Regions from separate parts of the Streptomyces sp. IBSNAI002 genome, predicted to be linked through region 1. Evidence: riboswitches for the same ligand, from Rfam matches in the RefSeq annotation. Region 1 holds a riboswitch; each other region holds the start of a gene.

Region 1 (6,982 bases):
GCCCGCGCGCTCGTCAACCTCGGCGTACACCTGGGCCGGCTCGGCCGCGTCCAGGAGGCCCTGACCGCCGTGGAGGAGGGAATCCGGATCCAGCGGGCCCTGGCGTCGAAGGACGCCGGGGCCTTCGCCGGGGACCTGGAGGGGTACGTGGCCACCCGGGACGCACTGCGGTCGGGGTTCGCCCGCTGACCTCACACGGCGCGCGCCTCCTGCCGTACGTGGTCACGGAGGCCGCGCCCAGCCAGCCACGACTCCAGGTCGGCGACGTCGCCGTCGTCGAGCAGCTCCGGGTCGACCGTCGTGCGCAGCTGGTGCGGGACCCCGGCGTCGAGGAGGAGCCGGAGGCTGCGCAGGGCCGGTCCCGCGCTGCCCCGCACACCCGTGACCCGGGCGTAGGCGTCCGGGGCGGCCTTGACGTCGAAGCCGACCCAGTCCACCAGGCCTTCGCCCAGCACCTGCGCGAAACGGCGCGGGTAGCCGCCGCCGGTGTGCAGGCCCACGGCGTAGCCCAGGGCCCGCACCGCGCGCATCGCCTCGGCGAGGTTGGGCTGGAGCAGCGGTTCGCCGCCGGAGAAGACGACTCCGTCGAGCAGGCCCTGACGGCGTGCGAGGTGGGCCGTGACCGTCTCCCACCGCACCTCGGTCCGCGCGCGCGGGTCGAGCAGCTCCGGGTTGTGGCAGTAGCCGCATCTCCAGGGGCAGCCCTGGCAGAAAACGGTGGTGACGAGCTTGCCGGGCCAGTCGCAGGCGGAGAGCCGGGACCAGCCGCCGATCCGGATCACGCCGGGGCCGACGCCTTCTCCTGGAAGGGGGTGCGCTCGGCGTGCTCGCCCTTCTTGCCGATGTTGAACGAGGCGACCGGACGGTGGTAGCCCATGACGCGGGTCCACACCTCGCAGTCCCCGTCGCAGGCCGGGCAGGTGGCGTGCTCGCCGGCCAGGTAGCCGTGCTCGGGGCAGATGGAGAAGGTGGGCGTCACGGTGAGGTAGGGCAGCGAGAACCTCTCCAGGGAGCGGCGCACCAGGCTGCGGCAGACGTCGGCGGTCGAGACGCGTTCCGACATGTAGAGGTGGAGCACGGTGCCGCCGGTGTACCTCGTCTGCAGTTCGTCCTGTCGCTCCAGTGCCTCGAAGGGGTCGTCGGTGAAGCCGACGGGGAGCTGGGAGGAGTTGGTGTAGTACGGGTTGTCGGGGGTGCCGGCCTGCAGGATGCCGGGGAAGCGGCGGCGGTCCTCCTTGGCGAAGCGGTAGGTGGTGCCCTCGGCGGGGGTGGCCTCCAGGTTGTAGAGATGGCCGGTCCGCTCCTGGAACTCGACCATGCGGGCCCGGACGTGGTCCAGCATGCGGAGGGCGAGCGCGTGCCCTTCGGGTGCGGTGATGTCGTGGGCGTCGTGCGTGAAGTTGCGGACCATCTCGTTGACGCCGTTCACGCCGATGGTGGAGAAGTGGTTGCGCAGGGTGCCGAGGTAGCGCTTGGTGTACGGGAACAGGCCGCCGTCGATCAGGTCCTGCACGGTGACGCGCTTGGTCTCCAGGCTGTCCCGGGCGAGCTCCAGCAGCCGGTCCAGGGCGTCGAGCAGGCCCTGTTCGTCGCCCGCGTGCAGGTGGCCGAGGCGGGCGCAGTTGACGGTGACGACACCGAGGGAGCCGGTCTGCTCCGCGCTGCCGAACAGGCCGTTGCCGCGCTTGAGCAGCTGGGTGAGGTCGAGTTGGAGGCGGCAGCACATCGAGCGGATCTGGCCGGGTTCGAGGTCGGAGTTGAGGAAGTTCTGGAAGTACGGCAGCCCGTACTTCGCGGTCATCGCGAACAGCCGTCCGGCGTTCTCGCTCTCCCAGGGGAAGTCCTTGGTGATGTTGTACGTCGGGATGGGAAAGGTGAAGACCCTCCCGGTCGCGTCCCCGGCGGCCATGACCTCGATGTAGGCGCGGTTGATCAGGTCCATCTCGGCCTGCAGCTCGCCGTAGGTGAAGCCCATCTCCTCGCCGCCGACGACCGGTACCTGCTCGCGCAGGTCTGCGGGGCAGGTCCAGTCGAAGGTGAGGTTGGTGAACGGGGTCTGGGTGCCCCAGCGCGAGGGCACGTTGAGGTTGTGCACCATCTCCTGCATGCACTGGTACACCCGCTCGTACGGCATGACGTCCTTGCGCACGAAGGGGGCCATGTAGGTGTCGAAGGAGCTGAACGCCTGGGCTCCGGCCCACTCGTTCTGCAGGGTGCCGAGGAAGTTGACGATCTGCCCGGCGGCCGAGGAGAAGTGCCGGGGCGGGGCCGAATCGATCTGTCCGGGGACGCCGTTGAAGCCCTCGGTGAGCAGGGTGCGCAGGGACCAGCCCGCGCAGTAGCCGGCGAGCATGTCCAGGTCGTGGATGTGGAAGTCGCCGTCGCGGTGGGCGCTCCCGATGGCGGGGGTGTACACCTGGTCGAGCCAGTAGTTGGCGACGACCTTCCCGGCGGTGTTCAGGATGAGCCCGCCCAGCGAGTAGCCCTGGTTCGCGTTGGCGTTGACCCGCCAGTCGCTGCGGTCCAGGTATTCGGTCACCGAGTCCACGGCGTTGATCTGCGTCACGTCAGCCCTCCCACGAGGCGGTGGAGACCTCGCCACGCGGACGTGCGCGCGAGGTGCCGGCAGGTATCGGGCTCCAACCGTCGTGCGGTCGCTCACCGTTGCGGGGCAGCCCCGGATTCGCACCGGGTTCCCTGTTGTCTCGGCGGGCTTCGGGGAACGCCTGCCGAACCGACAGCGGCAACACTACATCTGGGGGTTACGGCGACACGACAGCACAACATATTGGGTGACCTTCGGCTCCGCGGACGGACCGAAGGTCCTGCCGCCCGGACCGACGGACCCGCCCTCTTCCGGCGAGGGGCCGGGGACGGATCTCGAGGCTGGTTGCCATGAGACGGTCAGCCTGCGGCTCGGAGCACTGGCGGCCGTACTGCGCTGAACGGTCCCGGTCCGCAGGCGCCGCCGCCGGACCCCCACCGGCCTTGACACGCCCCCGGGCGCGGGAATCCGCCGGTGCGCGCAGGGCCGCGGCCTAGGGTCGCGGCATGGGTACCGAGCGGTTGGCAGCGGCCGACAGGATCTTCGACCGGCTCGACACGGACGGGGACGGAGTGCTCGCCGCGGACGACTACCGGGCGAGCGCGGACAGGATGCTCCAGTCGTACGGGATGGGGCCGGGCTCGCCTAAGGGGCGCGCGCTGATCGAGGCGAACCAGGCGGTGTGGCAGCGGCAGGCCGAGCTCGTCGACCGTGATCACGACGGGCGGATCACGCGCGAGGAGTACCGCGAGTGGGTCGGCTCCCTGCCGCCTGCCTCGGCTTCCGGCAAACCCTCGGGTTCTCCGGAGGTGATGGCCGCGCTGCACGCGCAGTTCCACGTGGCCGACCGGGACGGGGACGGGCTGATGAACCGCCGCGAGTTCATGGCGTGGCGCGGGTTCAAACTCGTACCGGAGGAGGCGGCGGAGGCCGCGTTCGCACTGGTCGACGCGGACCGTGACGGCGCGATCAGCTGGGACGACTTCAACGGCGCGGAGCACCGGCACGGCCTGGCGGCGCTGCTGTACGGACCGGGCTGGCCTTCCCTCTCGGACCTTCCCGGGTAGTCCCGCGAGAACGGGCGGGCCTTCAGGCCTGGCGGCGGACCATTTCGGCGATCCAGGCGGGTGCGAACGGAGAAGTACAGCCCGGGGACGTCGGATAGTCCTTGAGCACCTCCAGGCGCTCGCCGATCTCCAGGGCGCGGGCGCGGTGCTCCGCGTGCTCGATGCCGATCTGCGCCAGGCAGTGGTTCATCGCCCACTGCAAGCGGTCCGGGGCGTCCTTCATCTGCGCCTCGATGACGTCGAGCAGTCCCACGAGGTCGAGGCCCTCGGGCTTCTTCGCGACGCGTTCGGTGGTCAGCGCCCAGCCGGCGCTCGCGACCACCGGATCCGGATCGGCGAACCAGGCCAGGCGCAGCTCCTCGGAGTGCGGGCTCTTCTTCACCACGTAGTTCACGAGCCAGTCGTGCACCTTGGGCGTGCGCGCCGCGCGCAGCATGGCGTCCAGCTCGTCACGCCCGAACGCCTTCGGGCGGCAGATCAGGAGCGCCACCAGCCTCGCCGCGGTGTCGTCCGTCTCCCAGAGCGCGCACGCGAGTTCCTGCTGCGTCTTGAGCCGCTTCGCGATCGCGCGCAGCTTGCCCAGGTTCACACCGTGATCGTCGCCGTGCTTCTCGTTCACCGCGCGGGCCTTCGGATCCTCGAGTCCGGCCAGCTCGGCCATCACCTCGTCGACCGTCGTCCCGGTCAGCGCAGTCCCGGCCACCTCAGCCACCTCACCCTCCTGTCCGCCACGTGCGGGCTCACCCTACGACGGAAGCCGGCCGGGCGGGGTCATCCGATCGGTTGACCCGGCCGTCAGCCGTCCGCGCGCACCATGCAGCCGGTACGCCGACGGGATGGGACCCTCCACGGGCCCACCATGGGTGTCAGAGCGGGGAAGGCCGGACCGGCCGAACATCAACCGAGCATCCAGATACAGGAGTTGGCCTCAATGAAGCACGTCGAGAAGTTCACCGGGCGTACCCGTGCCCTCACCGGCGGCGCCCTGGTCGCCGCCGTCGCCCTCGGCGGCTTCGGCGCCTTCTCCGCCGCTGCCGCCCCGGCCCCGGCGACCCCGGCAGTCCCGGCAGCCGCATCCGCCGCACAGGCCGATGCCAAGAACCGGAACCTGACCCAGTCGACCCACCTGACCGTCGATGCCGCCACCAGGGCCGCGCAGGCCGCCCTCGACGCCGCCGAGAAGGAGAACCAGCGCGTCTCCGTCGCCGTCGTCGACCGCAACGGCAACACCCTCGTCACCCTGCGTGGCGACGGCGCCGGCCCGCAGTCCTACGAGTCGGCCGAGAAGAAGGCCTACACGGCCGTGTCCTGGAACGCGCCCACCTCCGAGCTGGCCAAGCGCCTGGAGCAGGTACCCAACCTGAAGGACATCCCCGGCACCCTGTTCCTCGGCGGCGGCGCACCGGTCACCGCCAAGGGGGCCCCGGTCGCGGGCATCGGCGTCGCGGGCGCACCCTCGGGCGACCTGGACGAGAAGTTCGCCCGGGCCGGCGCCGCGGCACTGGGCAAGTAGCCCCCGTACCGTGCGCCGCCGGCCGTTCTCCCCCGCCCGGATCCGCGCGAGCGTCCGGGCGGGGATCTCCCTCGCCGTGCGTACGAGGACCAGGACGGCCCTGGCCTCGCTGCGCGGCCCGACCCACCCGAGGAGCACCGCCATGCCCCCTGCCGACCGAGCCCTGCTGGCCGCCGTCTGGGACGACGACGCCGACGCCGTGCGCGCGGCCATCGACGCCGGCGCCGACATCGAGACCCGCGACGAGCACCGCCGCACCCCGCTCCTGATCGCCGCCATCGGCGACCACGTGGCGGCCGCCGGGGCCCTCGTCGCGGCCGGCGCCGACCCCGACGCCCAGGACGACCGCGAGGACAGCCCCTGGCTGGTCACCGGCGTCACCGGCAGCGTCCGCATGATGCGCACCCTGCTCCCGGCCGGACCGGACCTCACGCTGCGCAACCGGTTCGGCGGCATCGCCCTGATCCCCGCCGCCGAACGCGGCCACGTCGCATACGTCCGGGCCCTGCTCCGGGAGACCGACATCGACGTCGACCACGTCAACCGGCTCGGCTGGACCGCGCTGCTCGAAGCGGTGATCCTCGGCGACGGCGGCCGCGCGCACCAGGAGATCGTGGAGCTCCTCGTCACCGGCGGCGCCACACCGCACCTTCCGGACGGCGACGGCGTCACCGCGCTCGAACACGCCGAGCGGCGCGGCTTCACCCGGATCGCGGGCCTGCTGAGGGCCGTACGGTGATCAGCCGCTCGGACACCGGCCGCACGGGGCGCCCCCGCGGGCGCCACCGGTCCGCGCTGACCGCGGCGGCCTGCTTCGCCGCGCTGCTCACGGGCTGCACGCAGGCGGGTCCCGCGGGGTCCGCGGCCGCCACCGGGCCCTCCGCCCCGGCCGGGCCGGAAGCGGGCACCGCTCCGGGCCCAGAACGCGGCACCGGCGCCCGCGCGCAGGGCAGGACCCCGGAGGGGACGCTCCTGGTCGCCGACTTCGGATCCGACACCGTCACCTTCGTCGACCCGGACAAGGGCCCCATCGACTCGGTGAAGGTCGGCACCGCGCCCTACGGCCTGGCCGTCGGCGCGGACGGCCGCGCCTGGGTGGCCACGGCGGAGGGCGTCGCGGTCCTCGACACCGCCGCCCGCACGCGGCTGGCCGTCGTGCCCTACCGGACGGCGGGCCTCGGCCCCGCGACGTACGGCGAGTACCGCGGCGGGGGCATGGGCATCGCGCTTGCCCCGGACGGCCGCCACGTCTACGTCGGCGTCAACGTGCCGGGCGGCAAGGGCACGCTGGAGGTGGTCGACACGCAGACCCTGAAGGTCACCGGAAGCGCGGGCACCGGCCGCCGCCCCTTCGACGTGGACGTCTCCCGGGACGGCAGCCAGGCGTACGCGACCGGCCACGACTCCTTCGACGTCACGGTCGTGGCCACGGACACGCTGGACACGCGCCGCATCGAGGTCGCCCCCTACGGCACCGAGGGCGGGCTCGGCTCGTGGCTCAAGCCGCACTACACGGCCGTACGCCCCTCCGACGGACGGCTGCTGCTGCCGTTCGAGGGCGAGAAGCTGGTCGTCGTCGACCCCGGCACCGGACGGTCGACGGTCGAGCGGATGACGGCGAACGCCCACCAGCACGGCGCGGCCGTCACCGCGGACGGCACCCTGCTCGTCGTCGGCACCGGTCCCATCGACCCGTCCACCGACGAGGGGCCCTCGCTCACCGTCCGCGCCCCGGACGGCAAGGAGAAGGTGATCCCGCTCGACGGTCCGCACGAGGACGTCACCGTCTCGAAGGACGGCCGCACGGCCTATGTGACCGGGGGCTTCACCCGCGACGGCCACTGGAACGGCATCACC
Region 2 (6,982 bases), 740 kb from region 1:
TGACCATGCCCTGCGGGGTCTCCGTGGTGACCTGGACGACCCGCTGGCGGTGTTCGCCGCCGAGCGGACCGGCGTTCAGGGTGTGGGACTCCTTGCCCGGCCGCAGGGGTTTGCCGGGGACGATCGGGAACTCTCCGGCCAGGTTCGGGTAGGCGCGCAGCACCCGGCCGCGGGCGTTCACCACCTGGACGAACTCGACACCGTGCAGCGTCGGCCGCATCTTCTCGAGGTCCCCGGAGGCCGCGAGCCGGGCGATTGTCTCGGCCTGCCGCGCGGCGTCTCGTTCGGCGTTGCGCAGCAGATTGGCCTCCAGCAGGCCCAGGAGGGCGAAGGAGGCCAGGGCCAGGGCCACCGCGACGACCAGGACGGCGCCGACGGTGGCGCGGGCCCGGACGGTGGTGGGCAGCAGGCGGCGCAGGGGTGACCGCCGGAGCAGGCGCGGCAGCGCTCCCGGCCCGTCCAGCGCGCGCAGCCCTTCCGGGCCCCTGAGCCCGCGCGCGAACCGGCCGCGGGGGAGTACGGGTTCAGCCACCGTCGACCGCCAGCCGGTAGCCCGCGCCGCGTACGGTCTCCAGCGCGGCGCGGCCGAACGGCGCGTCGATCTTGCGGCGCACGGCGCTGATGTGGACCTCGACCACGTTGGGGTCGCCGGCGAAGGCGATGTCCCACACCTGCTCCAGGATCTCCCGTTTCGGCACGACCTCGCCGGGGCGCCGCGCCAGGTACTCCAGGACCGCGAACTCCCTTGCCGTCAGCCGTATCTCGGTGTCGCCGCGGGAGCAGCTGTGCCGGGCCGGATCCAGTACCAGGTCGCCGAAGCGCATGGTCCGGGGGCCGCGGCGGCCCGTGCGCCGGGCCAGCGCGCGCAGCCGGGCGACCAGGACGAGGTAGGAGAAGGGCTTGGACAGGAAGTCGTCGGCGCCGGTGTCCAGCGCCTCCGCCTCGTCGTACTCGCCGTCCTTCGCCGTGAGCATCAGGATCCCGGACTCGTTCCCGGCGGCGCGCAGCCGTGCGCAGACCCGGTAGCCGTTGAGTCCGGGCAGCATGATGTCGAGCACGATCAGGTCGTAGCCGTGCTCGGTGGCCATCCACAGCCCTTGCAGCCCGTCGTGGGCCACGTCCACCGAGAACCCCTCCGACTGGAGTCCCCGTTGCAGGGCCACGGCCAGCCGGCGTTCGTCCTCCACCACCAGTACGCGCATACCGACCAGGGTCTCAGGCCGGGCCCGCGACAGGCTGAAGAGGTCTTCAGCTGACTTCAGGTGGGCTTCAGCATCCGCTCAGCATGCTCTGCAACGAGCCGGGCGCCGTGCCTGGTTGTGCCTGAGGAGTCCTGGTATGTCTGAATCCCTCCCTCCGTCCGAGCAGTCCGAGCAGCCCGCGAACGCCCCGCAATCCGGCGTGCGCAAGCGCGTGGACCTGGGGCGCCTGGTGCCCCGGCGCAAGGGCGCCCGGTGGGCGGCGCTGGGCGCGGCCGTGGTGATCGTCGGCGGTGCGGCGGTGGCGGTGGCGGTGGACGAGCACCACGACGAGCGGATGGCCGGGCCCCGCTTCGGCTGGGCCGAGGCGGACCACGAGGGCGGGAAGCGGCGCGGTCCCGGAGCCGGCGGCGAACACGGCGACCGGGTGTTCGGCGACGCCGAGAACCGCAAGCACCCCAAGGACCTCAAGGTGTTCAAGGAGCTGCGGGAAGCGGGCCCGAACCCGCGCGCCGCCGAAGGGGGTCCCGGGGGCTCCACGAAGACCGCGCCCGCGCCCCTTCCCTCGCTGGCCGTCGGACAGGCGGCCGACAAGGCGGCGGGCGCGGTGGACGGCGGCAAGGTGGAGAGCATCCGCGTGGTCGCCCAGGAGGGCGGCGGCAGCGCCTGGCTGGCCGTCGTCCTGGGACCGGACGGCGTCCGGCACGCGGTCACGGTCTCCGGCACGGACGGCTCCGTCACCAGCAACGTCCCCGTCACCCGGCCGTAGCGGGGCCGGGCTTCGGACGGGCGGACGGGCGGACGGGCGGGGGCCATCGGGCTGCGCGGCTCAGCCGCGTCCGGCCGCGACCGGGTACGGCACGAAGCTGCTGCTGTTCTCGTCGACGGCGAGGGCCCGGCCGAGGGGCGGTACGGCCCGCTGCGGGCAGTCGAGGCGTTCGCAGAGGCGGCAGCCCATGCCGATCGGGGTGTCGGCGGAGGTCTTGCCGAGGTCGAGTCCGTCGGAGTAGACGAGGCGGGAGGCGTGCCGGATCTCGCAGCCGAGGCCGATCGCGAAGGTCTTGCCGGGTTCCCCCCAGCTGCCGCGGTGGCGGGTGACGGCGCGGGCGGTCCACAGATGGCGCTGTCCGTCGGGCATGGCGGCGACCTGGACGTGGATGCGGCCGGGCGCGGCGAAGGCCTCGTACACGTTCCACAGCGGGCAGGTGCCGCCGGCGCGGGAGAAGTGGAATCCGGTCGCGGACTGCCGCTTGGACATGTTGCCCGCCCGGTCGACCCGTACGAAGGAGAAGGGCACCCCGCGCAGCCGGGGGCGCTGCAGGGTGCTCAGCCGGTGGCAGACGGTCTCGTAGCCGAGGCCGAAGCGGTCGGTGAGCCGCTCGATGTCGTAGCGGAACTCCTCGGCGGCCGTGTGGAAGGCGCCGTACGGAAGGATCAGCGCGGCGGCGAAGTAGTTGGCGATGCCGATCCGGGCCAGGGCGTGGGCGGGGGAGTCCGCCGGGAAGTCCTCCGCCGCCAGCCGGCCGAGCTCCTGCCCGTACTCCAGCAGCGCCAGCTGGGTGGCCATCCGGAAGGCCTGCTGGCCCGGCCGCAGCCGGCTCGACACGTGCAGGACCCCGCTCGCCGCGTCGTAGCGGTGCAGCCGGTCCGAATCGGCCGCGAGGCGCACCCCGTGCCGGTCCAGGAGCCGCGCCGACAGGGCGCGTACGACGTCCCCGGGGCGGATCCCGATCTCGCGGGCCAGCGACTCGGCGGCGAGATCGGTGTCGTGCAGGTAGTTCTGCCGCCGGTAGAAGAACTCGCGGATCTCCTCGTGCGGGGAGCGCGGACCCTCCGTCGTGCCGTCCCGGCCGTCCGCGTCCCCGGCGAGCCGCTCGGCGAGCAGCTGGGAACGCCGGCCGAGGTCCAGCAGCACCCCGGCGACGGCGGGCATCCGGGTGGCCAGCTCCGCCAGGTCCGACGGGGACACCCGGGACTCCGCGACCTCGGTGGCGAGCGCCTCGCGCAGGTCGGCCAGCAGCCGGCTGGTGTCCCGCTCCGAGAAGAAGCCGGGATCGACGCCGAAGGCCTCGGTCAGCCGCAGCAGCACGGGCACCGTGAGCGGCCGCGAGTCGTGTTCCATCTGGTTCAGGTAGCTCGGCGAGATGGCGAGGACGCGTGCCAGCTCCGCCTGGCTCATCCGGCGCTCCTCGCGCAGCCGCCGCAGCCTGGCCCCCGCGTACGTCTTGCCCACCGCGCTCCCCCTCCGTATGACCGGGACGCCGCAACCCTATGCGGGATCCGGGCGCCGCCGGCCTTCGCAATCGTGGCAAAAAAGCCCCCGAGGATTCGCGGAACTTGGCATCCCCCGCCCGTCATCGGCCTGCGCACGGCGATTCGCGCGGACGGTGACGGTCTTGGCACCGCGGCGCCGTGTCACATGTCGCCGTCCGGCATGTGAGCCGCTGTACTCGTCCTCCAGCACCTGCGCATACGCTGATCGACAGCAGCTGGTTCGCCCCGTCCGCCAGACGGGATGCGTCGTAAGAGGGAACCCGGTGGGAATCCGGGACTGCCCCGCAGCGGTGAGCGGGAACGACCGCCGTCATACGCACTGGACCCGGACGGGTCTGGGAAGCGACGGCCAGTAGGTGTCTGCCGAACGGCAGACGTGCCCGCAAGTCCGAAGACCTGCCCGTTGCCCGCGCACGCACAGCCGTGCGCGGACATCCCGGTGACCTCGTGGGCGGGTCGGCGAACAGATCTCGGACGGTCGCAGTGGCGCTTCGCGCCCCGGCGGGCCCGTCCGGTCCGTGACCCCTTCGCGCCCCACGTCCCGCCACCGGGACTCATGGAGACAAGCTCGCGAAGGAGAGTTCCGTGACAACCGAGTCCGCGACCGCGCCCGTAGAGGCCACCGTGTACGGCTACCCCCGCCAGGGGCAGAACCGTGAACTGAAGAAGGCCATCGAGGGCTACTGGAAGGGCCGCGTCAGCGCCGAAGCCCTCCACGAGACCGCCGCGCTCCTGCGCCGGACGAACTGGCGCCGGCTGGCCGACGCCGGCATCACCGAGGTCCCCACCGGCGACTTCTCGTACTACGACCACGTCCTCGACACCAGCGTCATGGTCGGCGCCGTACCCGCCCGCCACCGCACCGCCGTCGGCGCCGACGCCCTCGGCGGCTACTTCGCCATGGCCCGCGGCACCCAGGACGTGGCGCCGCTGGAGATGACCAAGTGGTTCGACACCAACTACCACTACCTGGTGCCGGAACTCGGGCCCGACACCCGCTTCACCGCCGACTCCACCCGGCAGGTCGCCGAACTGAAGGAAGCCCTGGCCCTCGGCCTGAAGGCCCGCCCGGTGCTCGTCGGACCGGTCACCTACCTCCTGCTCGCCAAGCCCGCCCCCGGGGTGGCCGAGGACTTCCAGCCGATCACCCTGCTCGACCGGCTGCTGCCCGTGTACGCCCGGGTCCTCGCCGATCTGCGCGCCGCCGGAGCCGAATGGGTCCAGCTGGACGAGCCCGCCCTCGTGGCGGACCGCTCCCCGGCCGAACTGGGCGTCGCCGCCCGGGCCTACCGCGAGCTCGGCGGAATCGGCCGGGCCGAGCGGCCCAGGCTGCTGGTCGCCTCGTACTTCGACCGGCTCGGCGAGGCCCTGCCGGTGCTGGCCAAGGCCCCCGTCGAAGGGCTCGCGCTCGACTTCACCGAGCGGGCGGCCGCCAACCTCGACGACCTCGCGGCGGCGGGCGGACTCCCCGGCAAGCGCCTGGTCGCGGGCGTGGTCAACGGCCGCAACATCTGGATCAACGACTACGAGAAGTCCCTCGCCACCCTCGGCACCCTGCTCGGCCTCGCCGACCGCGTCGACGTCGCCGCGTCCTGCTCCCTCCTCCACGTACCGCTGGACGCGGGCGCCGAACGGGACATCGACCCGCAGATCCGCCGCTGGCTGGCCTTCGCCCGCCAGAAGACCGCCGAGATCACCACCCTCGCCCGCGGCCTCGCCCGGGGCACCGGCGCCATCGCGGCCGAACTCGCCGCCAACCGAGCCGACCTGGCCTCCCGCGCGAACTCCGCGATCACCCGTGACCCGGCCGTACGGGCCCGCACCGCGGCCGTCACCGCCGCCGACGGCCGCCGCTCCCAGCCGTACGAGCAGCGCGCGGCGGCCCAGCGGACACACCTGGGGCTGCCGCTGCTGCCCACGACGACCATCGGCTCCTTCCCGCAGACCGCCGAACTGCGCACCGCCCGCGCCGACCTGCGCGCCGGGCGGCTCGACGCGGACGGCTACGAGCGCCGCATCGAGGCCGAGATCCGCGAGGTGCTCTCCTTCCAGGAGAAGACCGGCGTCGACGTCCTCGTGCACGGCGAGCCCGAACGCAACGACATGGTCCAGTACTTCGCGGAGCAGCTCACCGGATACCTGGCCACCCAGCACGGCTGGGTCCAGTCCTACGGCACCCGCTACGTGCGGCCGCCGGTCCTGGCCGGGGACATCTCCCGTCCGGAGCCGATGACCGTGCGCTGGACGACGTACGCGCAGTCGCAGACGGCCAAGCCGGTCAAGGGCATGCTGACCGGCCCGGTCACCATGCTCGCCTGGTCCTTCGTACGCGACGACCAGCCGCTCGGCGACACCGCCCGGCAGGTCGCGCTCGCCCTGCGCGACGAGGTGAACGACCTGGAGGCGGCCGGTACTTCGGTGATCCAGGTCGACGAGCCCGCCCTGCGCGAGACACTGCCCCTGCGGGCTGCCGACCACGCCGCGTACCTGGCCTGGGCGACGGAGTCCTTCCGTCTCAGCACCAGCGGCGTCCGGCCGGACACCCAGATCCACACCCACATGTGCTACGCGGAGTTCGGCGACATCGTCGAGGCCATCGAGGCCCTCGACGCTGATGTCATCAGCCTGGAGGCCGCCCGCTCGCACATGCAGGTGGCCGACGAGCTGGCGGGCGCCGGATACCCGCGCGAGGTCGGCCCGGGCGTCTGGGACATCCACTCCCCGCGCATCCCCTCCGCCGAGGAGGCGGCTGCCCTGCTGCGCAAGGGACTTGAGGCCATCCCGGCCGGGCGGCTGTGGGTCAACCCGGACTGCGGGCTGAAGACCCGCGGCTGGCCCGAGACGAAGGCCTCGCTGGAGCACCTCGTCGAGGCCGCGCGGCAGGTCCGTACGGAGATCGAAGCGAACTGAGGCCGACCGGGGCCCGGGGGTCCGTCGCCCCGGGCCCCGGGCCCCGGGCTCCCGGGCCTCCGGGCCGTGCGGTTCACCGCCCGCGCTAGTGTGCGCGGGTGAACTCTCAAGTCGTCCATGTCGTCGCAGGGTTTGGACCCGCGGGCGCCGCCACCGCGCGGCTGCTGGCCCGGCAGGGCCATGCGGTCCGGGTCGTCACCCGGTCCGGCCGGAGCCCGGAGCCCGGGATCGAGCACATCGCGCTGGACGCGAAGGACCCCGGACGGCTGACCGAGGCCGTGAAGGGCGCGGTCGCGCTCTACGGCTGCGCCGCGCCGCCCTACCACCGCTGGGCGAGCGAGTGGCCGCCGCTGGCCGCCTCGCTCTGCGCCGCGGCCGAGGCCACCGGGGCCGTCCTGGTCATGCTGGGAAACCTGTACGGGTACGGCCCGGTGGACGGCCCCATGACCGAGGAACTGCCGCTCGCGGCGACCGGCCCCAAGGGGCGGGTGCGCGCCGCCGCCTGGGAGCGGGTGCGGCAGCTGCACGAGCAGGGCCGCATCAGGGCGGTCGAGGTGCGGGCCTCGGACTTCTTCGGGCCCGGAGTCACCGACGGCGGC
Region 3 (6,982 bases), 600 kb from region 1:
TCCGGGCTGAAGACCGCGGCCGCCCGCTGGGCCGAGCAGCACCGCATCCAGGGCGAGGAGATCCCGCTGGCCGACGGGGCCGCCTCGCTCCAGGAGGCCGTGGCGGACGTGCTCACGCGCAAGGCCCTGGCCGCCTGCCGCGAGTACGGAGTGCGGACGCTCGTCGTCGTGGGCGGGGTCGCCGCCAACTCCCGGGTGCGGGCGCTGGCGGAGGAGCGGTGCGCCGCCGCCGGTGTCGAACTGCGCGTGCCTCCGCTGACGTTGTGCACCGACAACGGGGCGATGATCGCCGCGGTCGGCGACCTGCTGGTGCGCGCGGGAGCGGATCCCGCCGGGCTCGAGGTGTCCATCGACCCTTCGGCGCCGCTGGAGTACGCCGCCCTGCGCCCGGTCGCCCGCCCCGCCGTCGGAGTCGCGTGAGCCGGTTCAGCCGCGTGAGCCGCGAACGGCCGGTCCGCCCCCTCCCTCCAGCACCCCGGCGCCGGACGGCCGTTCGCGCCCGGGCAGGACGCTGACGAAGGGGACCCCTGTGCGGGGATGCCCGATGACCTCCGCCTCGACCTCGTACACCTCGGACAGGAGCGCGGTCGTCAGGACCTCCTCGGGCCTTCCGGTGGCGACGACGCGGCCGCCGGCCATGACGCAGATCCGGTCGCAGAAGGCCGCGGCGAGGTTCAGGTCGTGCAGCGCGACGACGGCGGTGACGCCCAGCCCCCGCACCAGCCGCAGCGCGTCGAGCTGATGGCGCAGGTCCAGGTGGTTGGTCGGCTCGTCCAGGACCATGGTCCCCGTGCGCTGCGCGAGGGCCCGGGCGATCAGCACCCGCTGCTTCTCCCCGCCCGACAGGCGGTCGAACGGCGCGTGGGCGAGGGCGTCGACGTGGAGCTCCGCCAGCGACCGCGTGATGATGTCCCGGTCGTCGGCGTCGTCACCGGCGAAGGCCCGCTTGTGCGGGGTGCGGCCCATGGCGACCACGTCGTACACGGTCAGTTCGAAGTCCCCGGAGGTCTCCTGCAGTACCGCCGCGAGCCGCCCGGCGAGCCGCTTTCCGGGCATGCGCCAGACGTCCTCGCCGTCCAGCAGCACCCGGCCGGACGTGGGCCGCAGCGCCCGGTAGAAGGTGCGCAGCAGGGTGGACTTGCCGGCGCCGTTGGGGCCGACCAGGCCCATCACCTCGCCGGGCGCCACCTGCAACGAGGCCTCGTGGACGAGGGCCTTGCCGTTCACGACGACGCTGACGCCCTCCGCCGCGAGGGTCGCGGGCCCGTCGGCCGGCCGGTTCTTCGTCTTCGTCACCGGGCGGCCTTCCGTCGCATCAGCCAGAGGAAGAAGGGTCCGCCGACCAGGGCGGTGAGGATGCCCACGGGAATCTCCTCCGGGCTCATGAGCGTGCGCGCGGCCAGGTCCGCGGTGATCAGGAAGGCCGCTCCCAGGAGGGCCGCGGCGGGCAGCGCGCGGCGGTGGTCGGCGCCCACGAGCAGCCGCACCACGTGCGGCATGATCAGCCCGACGAACCCGATCTGCCCGCTGACCGCGACGATCGTGCCGATCATCAGGGCCACCAGCGTGAACAGGGCGCCGCGGAAGCGGTGGACGTCGAGACCGAGGGCCGCGGCGGCCTCCTCGCCGGCCAGCAGGAGGTTGAGCGGACGGCTGACGCCCAGCAGGACGGCCGTACCGGCCAGGACCGCGCCGACCGGGATCCACACCGTGGTCCAGGTGGTGCCGGCCAGTCCGCCCAGCATCCAGCGCAGCGCGGACTGCGTCTTGTGGGGATCGTTGGAGGTGACGACCAGGAAGCTGGCCACCGCCGACAGCACCTCGGCCGTGGCCACGCCCGCCAGCACCAGCCGGACCGTCGTCATCCGCCCGCCGGAGCGGGCCAGGAAGTAGACGGCGACCAGGGCGGCGAGGGCGCCGCAGAAGGCCGCGACGGGGAGCGTGAACAGACCGAACACGGTCAGGTTCAGGACCAGGACCAGCACCGCGCCGACCGACGCGCCCGAGGACACGCCCAGCAGCATCGGGTCGGCCAGCGGATTGCGGACCAGCGCCTGGAGTGCCATCCCGGCCACCGACAGACCGGCTCCGACCACGCCGGCCAGCAGCACCCGCGGCAGCCGGACGTCGACGACGATCGTCTCGCGCACCGGGGTCCACGTCGGCTCGGCGAGGGCCGGGTGCACGCGGTGCAGCAGGATGCTCCACACCTGGTCGGCCGGGACGCTGATCGAGCCCACCGCGATCGCGGCCGTCGCGGCCCCGGCCACGAGGACTCCGAGGAAGGCCAGCACCAGGCCGTACGGGATCCCGGGGCGGCGCGCGGAGACCGGCGGCCGGCCCTCCCCCTGAGGGCCGGCCGCCTCACGAGGGCCCGCCTCCTCGGCCGCCGGGGCTTTCGCCCCGGTCACCGGACGCGGCCGGGGTGGAGCTGCTGCGCGAGCGACTCGACGGCCGCGGGCATCCGTACGCCGAGCACCGTGGAGGACAGGGGCAGTACCGCGAACCGCTGGTTCTTGATCGCGGGCACGTCCTTCAGCGCCGGGTGGGCGAGCAGGAACTTCTTCTTGTCCTCGACGGACTGGTCGCCGTAGTCGTAGATGACGATGGCCTCGGGGGCGCGCTGGGCGACCTGCTCGAAGGAGACGTCACCGAAGGCCTTGTCCAGGTCGGCGAAGAGGTTCTCGCCGCCGGCCCGCCGGATCATGTCGTTGCCGATGCCCTTGCCGCCCGCGGTGAAGGCCGTCTTGTCGCCGCTGTCGTACACGAAGAGCTTGACCGGGGTGACGCCGGCCAGCTGCGTCTCGACCTTGTCGAGGGTGGCGTGCAGGGCCGCCAGCCGCTCCTCGGCCCGCTCGGGCACGGCGAAGATCTTGCCGAGGGTGCGGATCTCCTCGTCCATGGAGGCCGCGTTCACCGGGCCGGTGGGGCATTCCTCGGTGTTGAGGTGGGTGTTGATCCCGGCCTTGGTGAAGGCGGCCCGGCTGCGCCCCTCCTTCTCGTCGAAGGTGGACTTCCAGCCGCCGTAGACGAAGTCGGGCTCGGCCTCCAGGAGCGCCTCGAAGGAGGGGTACTCCTTGGAGAGGACCTTCACGCTGTCGTAGGCGCCCTGGTACTCGGGGAGGATCTTGTCGTCGAGGTAGCCCGTGCCCACCATCGACTTCTCCAGGCCGAGCGCCAGCATGACCTCGGTCGCGTGCTGGTTCAGCGAGACCGCACGCTGCGGCGGGCGCTGATAGGTGGTGCTCACGCCGCAGTTGTCGACCGTGAGCGGAAAGCCCTTGGCGGCCGCGTCCGCCTGCGGGGCGGCGGAGGGCGTCGCGGCGCCCCCGCAGCCGGATATCAACAGGGCTGTGGCGAGGGCGGACAGCAGGGATTTCGAGGGAATGCGGGGCATGGGTGGTGGTCCTCTCACCGCGGGTGGGTCGGATGCGCCGGCCGGCTCGGGAAGGAGCGTGCGGCCGGGCAGTGGGGAACTGCGGGGAACCGAGGGGAAGTCGGTGTGGGGTGGGGAGGGCTCGCGGGGGCGCACGGGGGGCGCGTACGGCGGCTCGTGCCACTCGGTCCCGGGGCGACGGGGCACGTCGGTCCCCGGCCCCCGGCCCGTCGGCGGGCCGGTGGTGTCACGCGTCGCCGGGCTCGCGGCCCCCGGCCTACGGGGCGAGCGCCCCGGGGGTGTCGAGGGCCGGTACCGGACGCGGCTCGCCCTCGGCGTTTATCGCGACGAAGGTCAGTCGTGCGGTGGCCACTTCCGTGGTGGGGCCCGAGGCGTTCCAGCGCTCGGCCCGGACGCGTACGCCGACCGTCATCGACGTCCGGCCGGCGCGTTCCAACTCGGCGTCGACGCTGAGCAGGTCGCCGGCGCGCACCGGTGCCAGGAACGCCATCCGGTCCACGGCCACGGTGACGGCGGGGCCGTCGGCGTGGCGTCCGGCCGCGGCAGCGGCGGCGTCGTCGATGAGCTTCATCACCACACCGCCGTGGATGGTGCCGTAGAGGTTGGTGTCGTGCTCGCTCATGATGTGGGCGAGGGTCACCCGGGAGTCGCCCGGATTCTTGGGAACGCACTCCACGGTGGCAGCGGTCGGGTCGGCCACGTCAACTCTCCTTCGCGAGTCGCGGCAGAAAGGCCCCGCAGAGTGTTCTTCGGGACCCCGCATGACGTACCGGCATGCGGGCAGTGGCAGGTCTTCGGACTCGCGGACACGCCTGCCGGTCTCCCGGCGGGCACCTAGTGGCCGTCGCTTCCCGGAACCGGTTCCGGTTCCAGTGCGTATGACGGCGGTCGTTCCCGCTCACCGCTGCGGGGCAGTCCCGGATTCCCACCGGGTTCCCTCTTACGACGCATCCCGCCTGGCGGACGGGGCGAACCAGCTGCGCTCACAGCCTACCCGGGCGCATGAGGGCTCTGACCAGCCCCGGGTCCGGGTGGTGCGCGCACGGACCGGTCCGTGCGCTCCCGGCGGGCGGATCCCCGGCGGGACGGCCGTCCACCGGGGCGGGGCACGGGCGCAGGGGCGTACTCCGGTGCGCCCCGTGCGCTCCTTCGACGGCCCCGCGTACGGTTCCGGGCCATGAGCGGATACGCGAGGAACCGGCCGCGTCCAGGGAAATCGGTACCGAGGCACTGCCTCCGCACGACCAGTGGTCCACCGCGCCTGTGGTGGCGGCGCCGGTCTGCCGTTTCGAGAACTTCCTCGGCGCGGAACGCGCCGGCACCCTGCTGGAGTACGCGATTTCCCGGCAGGCCGACTTCAACGCGGGAACGGTCCTGGACCCGCTCTCGGGCCAGGTCTCCCACAAGGGCCGCAGCTCGCTGGTGCTCCCCGTGACCAGTGCCGTGTTCAGCGCGCACCTGGCGGACTGCCTGCCGCTCGTGCAGGAGGTCCTCGGACACCGGGCCGCGCTCACGCACACCCGGACGGTCCTGACGGCGCACGGTGAAGGGGGCCACTACGGCATGCACACCGACGCCTCACGGGTGCGCGACGTCAGCACGGCCGTGTCCGCCGTGTACTACCTGCACCGCCGGCCGCGCGGCTTCGACGGCGGCCGGCTGAGGCTGTACGACACCCTGCTCCACGAGGGCGGGGCCCGGCCGGCGGAGTCGTACCGCACGATCGAGCCCGAGCACGACACCATCGTGTTCTTCCCGGCCAGCGCCTTTCACGAGGTCGTCGCGTCCACGTGCCCCAGCGGGCTGTTCGCCGATAGCCGGTTCACCCTGACGACGTGGATCAGCGGTACCGGGTCCGCGCCGGAGCCGCCCGCCGCGCCGTTCGGGATCTGGCCGTGGATGGCCCGCGCCGCCGAACGCACCCGCCCGCTCGCGGACGCCGAGCGCGATCACGACGGGGCCCGCCCGATCGCCCTGCCGCTCGCCGACCCCGCGACCAGGCTCACCCTGCCCGAACCCCGCACGACACCGTGACGGCGTGACCGCCGCGTGCGCGCGGGGCGCTCGGCCGGGGAACCGGCAGGCGGTCAGGGGCGCTGGGTCAGGTATCCGCCCATGGAGGTGAAGTACTCGGCCGCGGGCAGCTCCCGGCCTTCCTCGGTCCGCACCCGGGTGATGGCCAGCCCGTGGTTGCGGCCGGTGCGGGCGTCGGCGCCCGCGACGATCACCACTCCGTCGCCCTCGCGGTAGAAGATGCGGCCCGGAGTGCCGCCGTAGCGGCCCTCGGACACCACCGCGGCCAGTACTTCGAGCCGCTTGCCCTTGTGGAAGGTGTAGGCGCTCGGGTACGGCTCGGACTGGGCGCGGACCAGGCGGTCCAGGTCGGCCGCGGGCCAGGACCAGTCGATGCGGCTGTCCTCGACGGACCGCTTGTGGTAGAAGCTCGCCTGGGAACGGTCCTGGTCGGTGAACTCGGCCCGGCCGGAGGCGATGCTGTCCAGCGCGCCGACGACGACCGGGGCGATGAGGTCGACGGTCCGGTGGAAGAGGTCCGTGGCGGTGTCCCGCGGTCCCACCGGCACGGCCTCCTGCCGCACGATGGCGCCGGCGTCGAGCTCGTCGTTCATCATGTGGGCGGTGACGCCCACTTCCGTCTCGCCGTTGATGAGGGCCCAGATCAGCGGGGAGAAGCCGGCGTACTTCGGCAGCAGCGCGTCGTGCACGTTCAGCGTGCCGTGGCGGGGGAGGTTGAAGACGCGCGGGGGGAGCCAGGTCCGCCAGTTGTTGGCGACGATGATGTCCGGGTCGGCCTCCTTGAGGCGCTCGAACAGCTCGTCGTCGTCGGGACGGTTGCGGATCACCACCGGTACGCCGTGCTCTTCGGCGAGGTCGGCGACGGAGTCGCTCCAGATCTTCTCGTACGCGTGCTCGCTCTTGGGGTGCGTCACGACCAGCACCACGTCGTGCTCGGAGTCCAGGAGGGCTTGCAGGGTGCGGTGGCCCCAGGTCTGGTAACCGAACATGACGACCCGCATGGGGTTCCTCCTCGGAGCAGGGGTTGGCTGGTGTCGAGTAAAGCAAGGCTTGCCTAAGTTTGCAACGGTGTCTTTTTGTAAGCGAGTTGGCGGAGCCCCTGATGTCGGCTGCCCGATTTGTCTATCGACAGCCGGCTCGGGATGAGCTTAGCCTTGCCTAAGTTCCGGGTCGCGGCTCCGTCGGCGTGCCCATCTTCCGCCCTTCCGCCCTTCCGCCCTTCAGCCCTTCAGCCCTTCCCGACGATCGACCCGACCGGCTGCCGGCCTGCCCGGCGCGGCGGCTGCCCCCCGCACGATGGGAGTGACATGGCTCAGGTCCGTCCTGGCGACGCCCCGTTGATCCACGACCTCATTGGCATCGGCTTCGGTCCGTCCAACGTGGCGATGGCGATCGCGGTCAGCGAGCACAACGCTCGCGCCGGAAGGCAGGAAGCGTTCACCGCTCACTTCTTCGAACAGCAGCCGCGCTTCGGCTGGCACCGGGGCATGCTCATCGACGACGCGACCATGCAAGTGTGCTTCCTCAAGGACCTGGTGACGCTCCGGAACC
Region 4 (6,982 bases), 5.7 Mb from region 1:
CGCGCACCAGTACACCGCCCACAGCCGGGCTCACTGCGTTCAGCAGCAGTGCCAGTCGCAGGTCGTCCTGGCCCACCACGGCCGTGAACGGGAAGTGGGTGGTGCTCATCCGCTGATCACTCCTTCGAGTGGACCGCGCCCGGTGCACGTGGCGCCCGGGCCGTCCTCGGTCATGCTGGTCGTCTGCTCCCCGCCGTGGAGGGGATGGCCCGCTGCTGCACGAGCACGTGATCGAACTGTTCCTCTGCTCCCTGCCCCTGCGGGGATCGACGGGCTCACGGGGCGCCCGGCGGGAGGAAGGGCAGGCCCGCCGGGGCTCCGGTCTCGATCAGCCGCAGCAGGGCGTCCGTGTCCGCGTGTTCCTCGATCAGGTCGCCCAGCAGGTCCAGCTGTGCCTCCCGCAGGGAGGCGAACGAGGTGTCCGGGGCGGGGACGAAGCGCCGCCCGGCCGCGGCGGCCACCTCCCGCAGGAACGCCCGGCGGAAGCCGTCCGACTCCAGCGAGCCGTGCCAGTGGGTGCCCCACACCGATCCGACCCGGCAGCCGTCCAGGAAGGGCGTACCGCCCAGGACTTCCGCCACGCCGTGGTGGATCTCGTACCCCTCCACGGGCTCGCCCAGCGCCGATCCCACCGGCCGCGCCAGGGTCTTCTCCCGCTCGAAGCGGACCCGTACGGGCAGCAGCCCGAGGCCGTCGACCGAGCCCGCCCGCGATTCCACCTCGTCCTCGATGTGCTCGCCCAGCACCTGGAACCCGCCGCAGATCCCGAGCACCGGCCGCCCCTCGGCGGCCCGCCGGACCAGGGCGTCCGCCAGCCCGCGCTCGCGCAGCCAGGCGAGGGCCTTCACCGTGCCCCGGGTGCCCGGCACGACGACCAGGTCCGCGTCGGCCAGTTCCTCGGCCCGGTCCACGAACCGGACCACGACCCCCGGCTCGGCCGCGAGCGCGTCCACGTCCGTGAAGTTCGACATCAGCGGCACCGCGCACACCGCGACGCGCAGCACGTCCGCGCCCACCGGCGGCGCCACCACGGACTCCCGTACCGCTCCCCGCAGGGAGACCCGGAGCCCGTCCTCCTCGTCGATGCCCAGCCCGTGCCGGAAGGGCAGGACCCCGTACGTGGCCCGCCCGGTCAGGCCGCGCAGCATCTCCATGCCCGGCTCCAGCAGCGAGACGTCGCCGCGGAACTTGTTGACCAGGTATCCGGCGATCAGCGACTGGTCCTCCGCCGACAGCAGGGCCGTCGTGCCGAAGAAGGAGGCGAAGACCCCGCCCCGGTCGATGTCCCCGACCACGACCACCGGGAACCGCGCGGCCCGCGCGATGCCCATGTTCACGATGTCGGTCCGGCGCAGGTTGATCTCGGCCGGACTGCCCGCCCCCTCGCAGATCACGGCGTCATACGTGCCCCGCAGCTGCTCCAGGCAGTCCGTGACGATGCCGAGCAGCTGCTCCTGCCTGCCGCCGTGGTAGCCGCGGGCGCTCATCTCGCCCACCGGCTTGCCCAGCAGCACCACCTGGCTGCTGCGGTCGCTGCCGGGCTTGAGCAGGACCGGGTTCATCAGCGCGGTCGGCTCCACGCCGGCCGCCTGCGCCTGCATCGCCTGCGCGCGGCCGATCTCGGCGCCCTCCCGGGTGACGAAGGAGTTCAGCGACATGTTCTGCGCTTTGAAGGGCGCCACCTTCACGCCCTGCCGGGACAGCCAGCGGCAGATGCCCGCCGTGACCACGCTCTTGCCCGCGTCCGATGTGGTTCCGGCGACCAGCAGTCCGCCGCCGCGCTTCGCGCCGTTCATGCGCGCCCCCTCCGTGATGTACGCGAGACCAGCATGCGGGCCGCGACGCAGGTCCCCAGCGCCAGCCAGGTCACCCGCCGCGACAGCCGTACCGCCCGCTCGATGTCCGCGACCTCCACGGGCCGCCCCGCCCCGCCGTTGAGGACCGCCCGGTGCTCGACCCGGCCGCCGTACGCCAGGGTGCCCCCCAGCCGTACGCCGAGCGCCCCCGCGAAGGAGGCCTCCACCGGCCCGGCGTTCGGGCTCGGGTGTCCGGCGGCGTCCGCGCGCCAGGCCCGTACGGCTCCCCGCCGGTCGGGTCCGGCCACCACGGCGGCCAGCGCGGTCAGCCGGGCCCCCGGCCAGCCCGCCAGGTCGTCGAGCCGGGCGGAGGCCCAGCCGTAGCGCAGGTAGCGGGGGGACTTGTGGCCGACCATCGCGTCCAGGGTGTTCACGGCGCGGAAGGCCAGCAGCCCGGGGACGCCGGCGACGGCGCCCCACACCAGGGCCCCGACCACCGCGTCGGAGGTGTTCTCCGCGACCGACTCCACGACGGCTCGGGCCATCTGCTGCTCGTCCAGGGCCTCCGGATCGCGCCCGCACAGGTGCGGCAGCCGCTCGCGGGCCACCTCGGCGTCGCCGGCGGCGAGCGCGCCGCCGATGGCGCGGGCCTCCCGGCCCAGCGAGGTGCCGCCCACGACGGCCCAGGTGGCGGCGGCGGTCAGGGCTATACGGGCCGCCGCGGGCCGGGAGCGCACGGCGCGGGCGCCCAGCGCGCCGACGGCGGCCGCGCCCCCGGCGCAGACCAGGGTGTGCAGGAGGCCCCGGGCGCGGTCGTCGCGCCACAGGGCGCGCTCGACGGCGGCGGCGGCTCGTCCGAAGGCGGCCACGGGGTGCCCTCGGCGCGGATCCCCGAGAATCCGGTCGCCGATCAGGCCCGCCGTGACGCCGTACGCGAAGACGCGATCGGCACGCATGGTGGCAGGTATGTCCTCACTCAGGGTCCGCGCCCTGGTTCGACGTGTCCGGCGGCGAGAGTTCCTGGCTTCCGGGTCGCACTCGGCCGAGTGCCCCGGTGACAGTGGCGGGACCGCGCCGGATTCGCACCGGACTTCCTCTCCATGCCGCCGTATTGGCTCGGGCAGTCCACCACGCACCGCGAAGGCCCGTCAACTCGCCGTTGACCTGCGGCGGGGCAGCGGCGGGGCAGCGGTGGGAAGGGGGGCGGGGGAGGGGGCGGGGGTACACGAAGGCTCCCCCCGGGGAACCCGGGGGGAGCCTTCACACGTGACGTGTCAGACGACGATCAGGTAGATCCCGTAGGACACGGCCGCCGCGCAGAGCGCGAAGCAGGCGTAGGCGCCGCTGCGGGCCAGGGTGGCCGCGCCGCCCCGCTCGGTGGCGGCCTCGTGCTTGGACAGGCCCACCAGGCCGAGGGTGAACAGGGCCACGAGGGCGACGGTGGCGGAGAGGCTGACCCCGAACACGGAGCCGAGTGCTTCCCAGTCGATCTTCATACCGCTGATTCCTCTGTCGTTCTCGGGGTCAGACCGCCGCGGCCGGAGCCGCAGGCGTCGCGGTCGAGGCCGGGATGGTGGCCTTGAGGTCCTCGTCCGTCACCGCGGCGGTGGTACCGGCGGCGGCGGTGGTCGGCGGGACGGTGACGGCCGCGATCGCCGTGGTGACGACACCCGCCTCCGCGGTGGCGTCCGCCGGCGCGTCGTCTACCTCGTTGACGTTGGTGTGGTCGACGACCTGACGGCGCGAGACGAGCCAGATGGCGAGGCAGGAGCCGATCAGGAACACCGTGACGGCGGCGATGCCGATGTCACCGGTGCGCATGACCAGCTCGGCGCCCGCGGAGACGAGGGCCGCGGCCGGCAGGGTCAGGCCCCAGGCGATGAACATGCGGGTCGCGGTGGACCAGCGGACCACACCGCCCTTGCGGCCCAGGCCCGCACCCATGACCGCGCCGGAGCACGAGTGGGTGGTGGAGAGCGAGAAGCCGAGGTTCGAGGAGGCCAGGATGACGGTGGCGGCCGAGGTCTGGGCGGCGAAGCCCTGCTGCGGCTGCAGGTCGGTCAGGCCCTTGCCCATGGTGCGGATGATGCGCCAGCCGCCCAGGTAGGTGCCGAGCGCGATCGCGACACCGGCGGAGAGGATGACCCACACCGGCGGGTTCGCGTCGGGCGCGATCGCGCCGCCGGCGATGAGCGCCAGGGTGATGATGCCCATCGTCTTCTGCGCGTCGTTGGTGCCGTGCGCGAGGGAGACGAGTCCGGCCGAGGCGATCTGGCCGGCGCGGTAGCCCTTGGCCGAGGTCTTCTCGCCGACCTTGTTGCCGAACTTGTAGGTGACCTTCGTGGCCAGCATCGCCGCGAGACCGGCGACGAGCGGGGCCGCGATCGCCGGGATGAGCACCTTGGTGACGAGCGTGTCGCCGTTGACCGCGCCGAGGCCGGCCGAGGCGACCGCGGCACCGATCAGGCCGCCCATCAGGGCGTGCGAGGAGCTGGAGGGCAGGCCGACCAGCCAGGTCAGGAGGTTCCAGAGGATCGCGCCGACCAGGGCGGCGAAGATCACCTCTGGCTGGATGCCTTCCTCGTTGACCAGTCCCTTGGAGATCGTCTTGGCGACCTCCACGGACATGAAAGCGCCGACGAGGTTGAGCACGGCGGACATGGCCACCGCCGTCTTGGGCTTGAGGGCGCCAGTGGAGATGGTGGTGGCCATCGCATTGGCTGTGTCGTGGAAACCGTTCGTGAAGTCGAACACGAGAGCGGTGATGATCACGATCCCGAGGAGAAGCGTTATGTGCTCCATTTACCCAGGCTTCTGTTTGACGTCAGTGGCTCGGCGACCGTAGGCAACCTGGATGAACGGAAGGTGAACTGACGCGGACCTAATGGTGTCCCCGCGCCGGGCATGATCGGGTCATTCATCCCGATTCTGACGTAAGAGTCTCGATAAATGCACGTCAAAGCGGGGTGAACGAACCCCTCCGCGAGGGAGCTCAGGCAGGTCGGCCGACCCGCCCGGGGTGCCGAAAGAGAGCTAGATCACCTCCCTGCCGGTCCCTGCCGGCCGTGGTCGGAACGATCGCCTCCGGTGGCCCGCCGAAGCCCGCGCCTCGACACTGGAGCCGTGCGTACCGCGACAGCGACGGCAGCGGCCGTCACCACGAGCCTCCTGGGCGCCGGCGTGGCCGCGGTCGCGGCCGGCCGGTACGCCGCCGGCGCGGCCCTGCGGCCCGAGCCCGGGCACCCGCTGCCGGGCAGCCCGCGCCTGAGCGTCCACTCCGCCGACGCCGGCCGGGTCGTGCTGACCCTCCCCCGGCCCCCGGCCGGGGGCGCCCCCGGGCTCGGCGCCCTGCGCCCCGGTACGTACGGACTCGACGCCCCCGGCGTGCACGCCGTCGTCGGGTCCGTGCTCCCCGACGCCGAGCACGACCCGGACACCGTCGTACGCCGCCTCCTCGCCGTCACCCACGGCAGCCTCCACCCCGGCACCCGCGTCACCCTGACCCCCCAGGTCCACCTCGGGAACCCGCGCACCGCCCTCGGGCTCGAGCACGCCGACGTGGACGTCCCCGGGGAGCTCGGCGCGCTGCCCGCCTGGTTCGTGCCCGGGGCCCGCGACACCTGGGTCATCACCGTGCACGGGCTCGGCTCCGGCCGGGAGCACCCGATGGTGGTCATGCCCTTCCTGCACCGGCACCGGCTGCCCGTCCTGGACCTCGCCTACCGCGGTGACCTCGGCGCCCCCGCCTCCCCGGACGGCCTCGGCCACCTCGGCGAGTCGGAGTGGCGGGACCTGGACGCCGCCATCCGCTACGCCCTGCGCTACGGCGCCCGCCGCGTGATCCTGCACGGCTGGTCCACCGGGGCCACCATGGCCCTGCGCGCCGCCGAACGCTCGGCGCTGGCCGGCCGGATCTCCGGGCTGGTGCTGGACTCGCCCGTGCTCGACTGGCACGCGACCCTGCGCGCGCTCGCCGCGGCACGCCACACCCCGGGCCCGGTGCTCCCGCTCGCGGTACGGGCCGCCGAGAGCCGCGCGGGACTGCGCGCCGACCACCGGCCGCCCCTGGCCGACCCGGGCGCGCTGCGCGTCCCCGTCCTGGTCTTCCACGGCCCGGACGACACCCTCGCCCCCTGGGAACCCTCGCTGCGGCTCGCCGCCGCCCGTCCCGACCTCGTCACCCTGCACACCGTGCGCGAGGCGGGCCACGGCGCCATGTGGAACGCCGACCAGGCCGGTTACGAGGAGGCCCTGCGCCGCTTCCTCACCCCCCTCATGTGACGCCTCGGGTCACCTCTCATACGACCGCTCGTGTGACCGCTCCTCCGGCCCTTCTTCCGGCCTTTCGCACGGCCGTTCATGTGAAGGGGATGTGGCGACCGGAGACCTGCGGGTGAGTTGCCCCGGTCTGCACCTCGGGGCTGCCTTGGAAACGGCTGGTTCCGTTTGGGCTTTCGGCCAGTGACGGGCGAGACTGCTTCCGTGACGTCCCGAAAGCCTGATGAGCAGTTGGCTCGCGACTCCAGACTCCGCCTCGTCTACCCGAGGTCCGTCAGTACGGCACGCAAGGCGGTGACGGACCGGCGCACCCGGCCCGCCCCGAGGCCCCCGGCGGGCACCCCCGCCACGGCCGACCTCGCGAACCGGGCACGGGCCTCGCTCGCCGACGCCGTACGCCTGACCCGCTGGGCCGAGCTCAACCTCGGCGCCGGCGACGGGGGCAGCCCCGCCCCCACCGGCGCCCTCCGCCCGCAGGACGTGGAACGCGCCGCCGGGGAACTGAACCTGACGCACGGCCAGATCAGGGTCGGCTGGGACCGCGCCCGCCTCGCCGGTCTCGTCGAGGTGCACGGCGGCCACGCCCGGCCCGGCTGGCGCCTGCGCGCCTGGGACCGCGACGACACCGCCGTACTGCGCGGCTGGGTCGCCCTCTTCGACGCCTGGTCCCTCGTGCACCCCGCCCCCGCCGACATCGCCCCCGCGGCCGTCGCCGAGGTCGTCGAGGCGATGCCCCAACTGCTGTCCCTGCTCCAGCTCTCCGCCGGACCGGTGACCGTCCCCGACCTCCTCGACCTCCTCGGGCAGCGCGTCACCGAACTGCGCGACGAGCGGTGCGAGGTCCCCTACGACACGGAGCCCGCGGCCGCCCGGACGGACGAGCCGGGCACCTCCGCCGCCGCTCCCGC

The links. A riboswitch is a leader RNA that binds a small molecule or an ion and turns the genes downstream of it on or off. The one in region 1 is predicted to bind cobalamin.
Region 2: linked by a shared signal. The riboswitch ahead of metE (5-methyltetrahydropteroyltriglutamate--homocysteine S-methyltransferase) and the one ahead of ACTVZO_RS36475 (ribonucleoside triphosphate reductase) in region 1 are both predicted to bind cobalamin.
Region 3: linked by a shared signal. The riboswitch ahead of ACTVZO_RS33990 (acyl-CoA thioesterase) and the one ahead of ACTVZO_RS36475 (ribonucleoside triphosphate reductase) in region 1 are both predicted to bind cobalamin.
Region 4: linked by a shared signal. The riboswitch ahead of ACTVZO_RS10660 (cobalamin biosynthesis protein) and the one ahead of ACTVZO_RS36475 (ribonucleoside triphosphate reductase) in region 1 are both predicted to bind cobalamin.

What each region holds. Positions count from the first base shown of each region.
Region 1 covers NZ_JBQPXG010000002.1:7,871,593-7,878,574, reverse strand. Annotated here, with positions in the region: gene ACTVZO_RS36485 (tetratricopeptide repeat protein) at 1-189, shown strand, start outside; gene ACTVZO_RS36480 (anaerobic ribonucleoside-triphosphate reductase activating protein) at 192-782, opposite strand; gene ACTVZO_RS36475 (ribonucleoside triphosphate reductase) at 779-2,566, opposite strand; cobalamin riboswitch at 2,607-2,754, opposite strand; gene ACTVZO_RS36470 (EF-hand domain-containing protein) at 3,052-3,612, shown strand; gene ACTVZO_RS36465 (DNA alkylation repair protein) at 3,635-4,273, opposite strand; gene ACTVZO_RS36460 (GlcG/HbpS family heme-binding protein) at 4,544-5,125, shown strand; gene ACTVZO_RS36455 (ankyrin repeat domain-containing protein) at 5,268-5,864, shown strand; gene ACTVZO_RS36450 (YncE family protein) at 5,861-6,982, shown strand, end outside.
Region 2 covers NZ_JBQPXG010000002.1:7,134,369-7,141,350, forward strand. Annotated here, with positions in the region: gene ACTVZO_RS33440 (ATP-binding protein) at 1-532, opposite strand, end outside; gene ACTVZO_RS33445 (response regulator transcription factor) at 525-1,202, opposite strand; gene ACTVZO_RS33450 (hypothetical protein) at 1,339-1,968, shown strand; gene ACTVZO_RS33455 (short-chain fatty acyl-CoA regulator family protein) at 2,029-3,432, opposite strand; cobalamin riboswitch at 3,673-3,891, shown strand; gene metE (5-methyltetrahydropteroyltriglutamate--homocysteine S-methyltransferase) at 4,059-6,383, shown strand; gene ACTVZO_RS33465 (NAD-dependent epimerase/dehydratase family protein) at 6,482-6,982, shown strand, end outside.
Region 3 covers NZ_JBQPXG010000002.1:7,275,104-7,282,085, reverse strand. Annotated here, with positions in the region: gene tsaD (tRNA (adenosine(37)-N6)-threonylcarbamoyltransferase complex transferase subunit TsaD) at 1-420, shown strand, start outside; gene ACTVZO_RS34005 (ABC transporter ATP-binding protein) at 427-1,296, opposite strand; gene ACTVZO_RS34000 (FecCD family ABC transporter permease) at 1,293-2,411, opposite strand; gene ACTVZO_RS33995 (ABC transporter substrate-binding protein) at 2,408-3,397, opposite strand; gene ACTVZO_RS33990 (acyl-CoA thioesterase) at 3,654-4,097, opposite strand; cobalamin riboswitch at 4,166-4,391, opposite strand; gene ACTVZO_RS33985 (2OG-Fe(II) oxygenase) at 4,664-5,431, shown strand; gene ACTVZO_RS33980 (methionyl-tRNA formyltransferase) at 5,485-6,432, opposite strand; gene ACTVZO_RS33975 (lysine N(6)-hydroxylase/L-ornithine N(5)-oxygenase family protein) at 6,739-6,982, shown strand, end outside.
Region 4 covers NZ_JBQPXG010000002.1:2,183,422-2,190,403, reverse strand. Annotated here, with positions in the region: gene ACTVZO_RS10670 (putative cobaltochelatase) at 1-109, opposite strand, end outside; gene ACTVZO_RS10665 (cobyric acid synthase) at 276-1,796, opposite strand; gene ACTVZO_RS10660 (cobalamin biosynthesis protein) at 1,793-2,752, opposite strand; cobalamin riboswitch at 2,790-2,940, opposite strand; gene ACTVZO_RS10655 (hypothetical protein) at 3,071-3,292, opposite strand; gene ACTVZO_RS10650 (inorganic phosphate transporter) at 3,321-4,598, opposite strand; gene ACTVZO_RS10645 (alpha/beta hydrolase family protein) at 4,920-6,077, shown strand; gene ACTVZO_RS10640 (hypothetical protein) at 6,279-6,982, shown strand, end outside.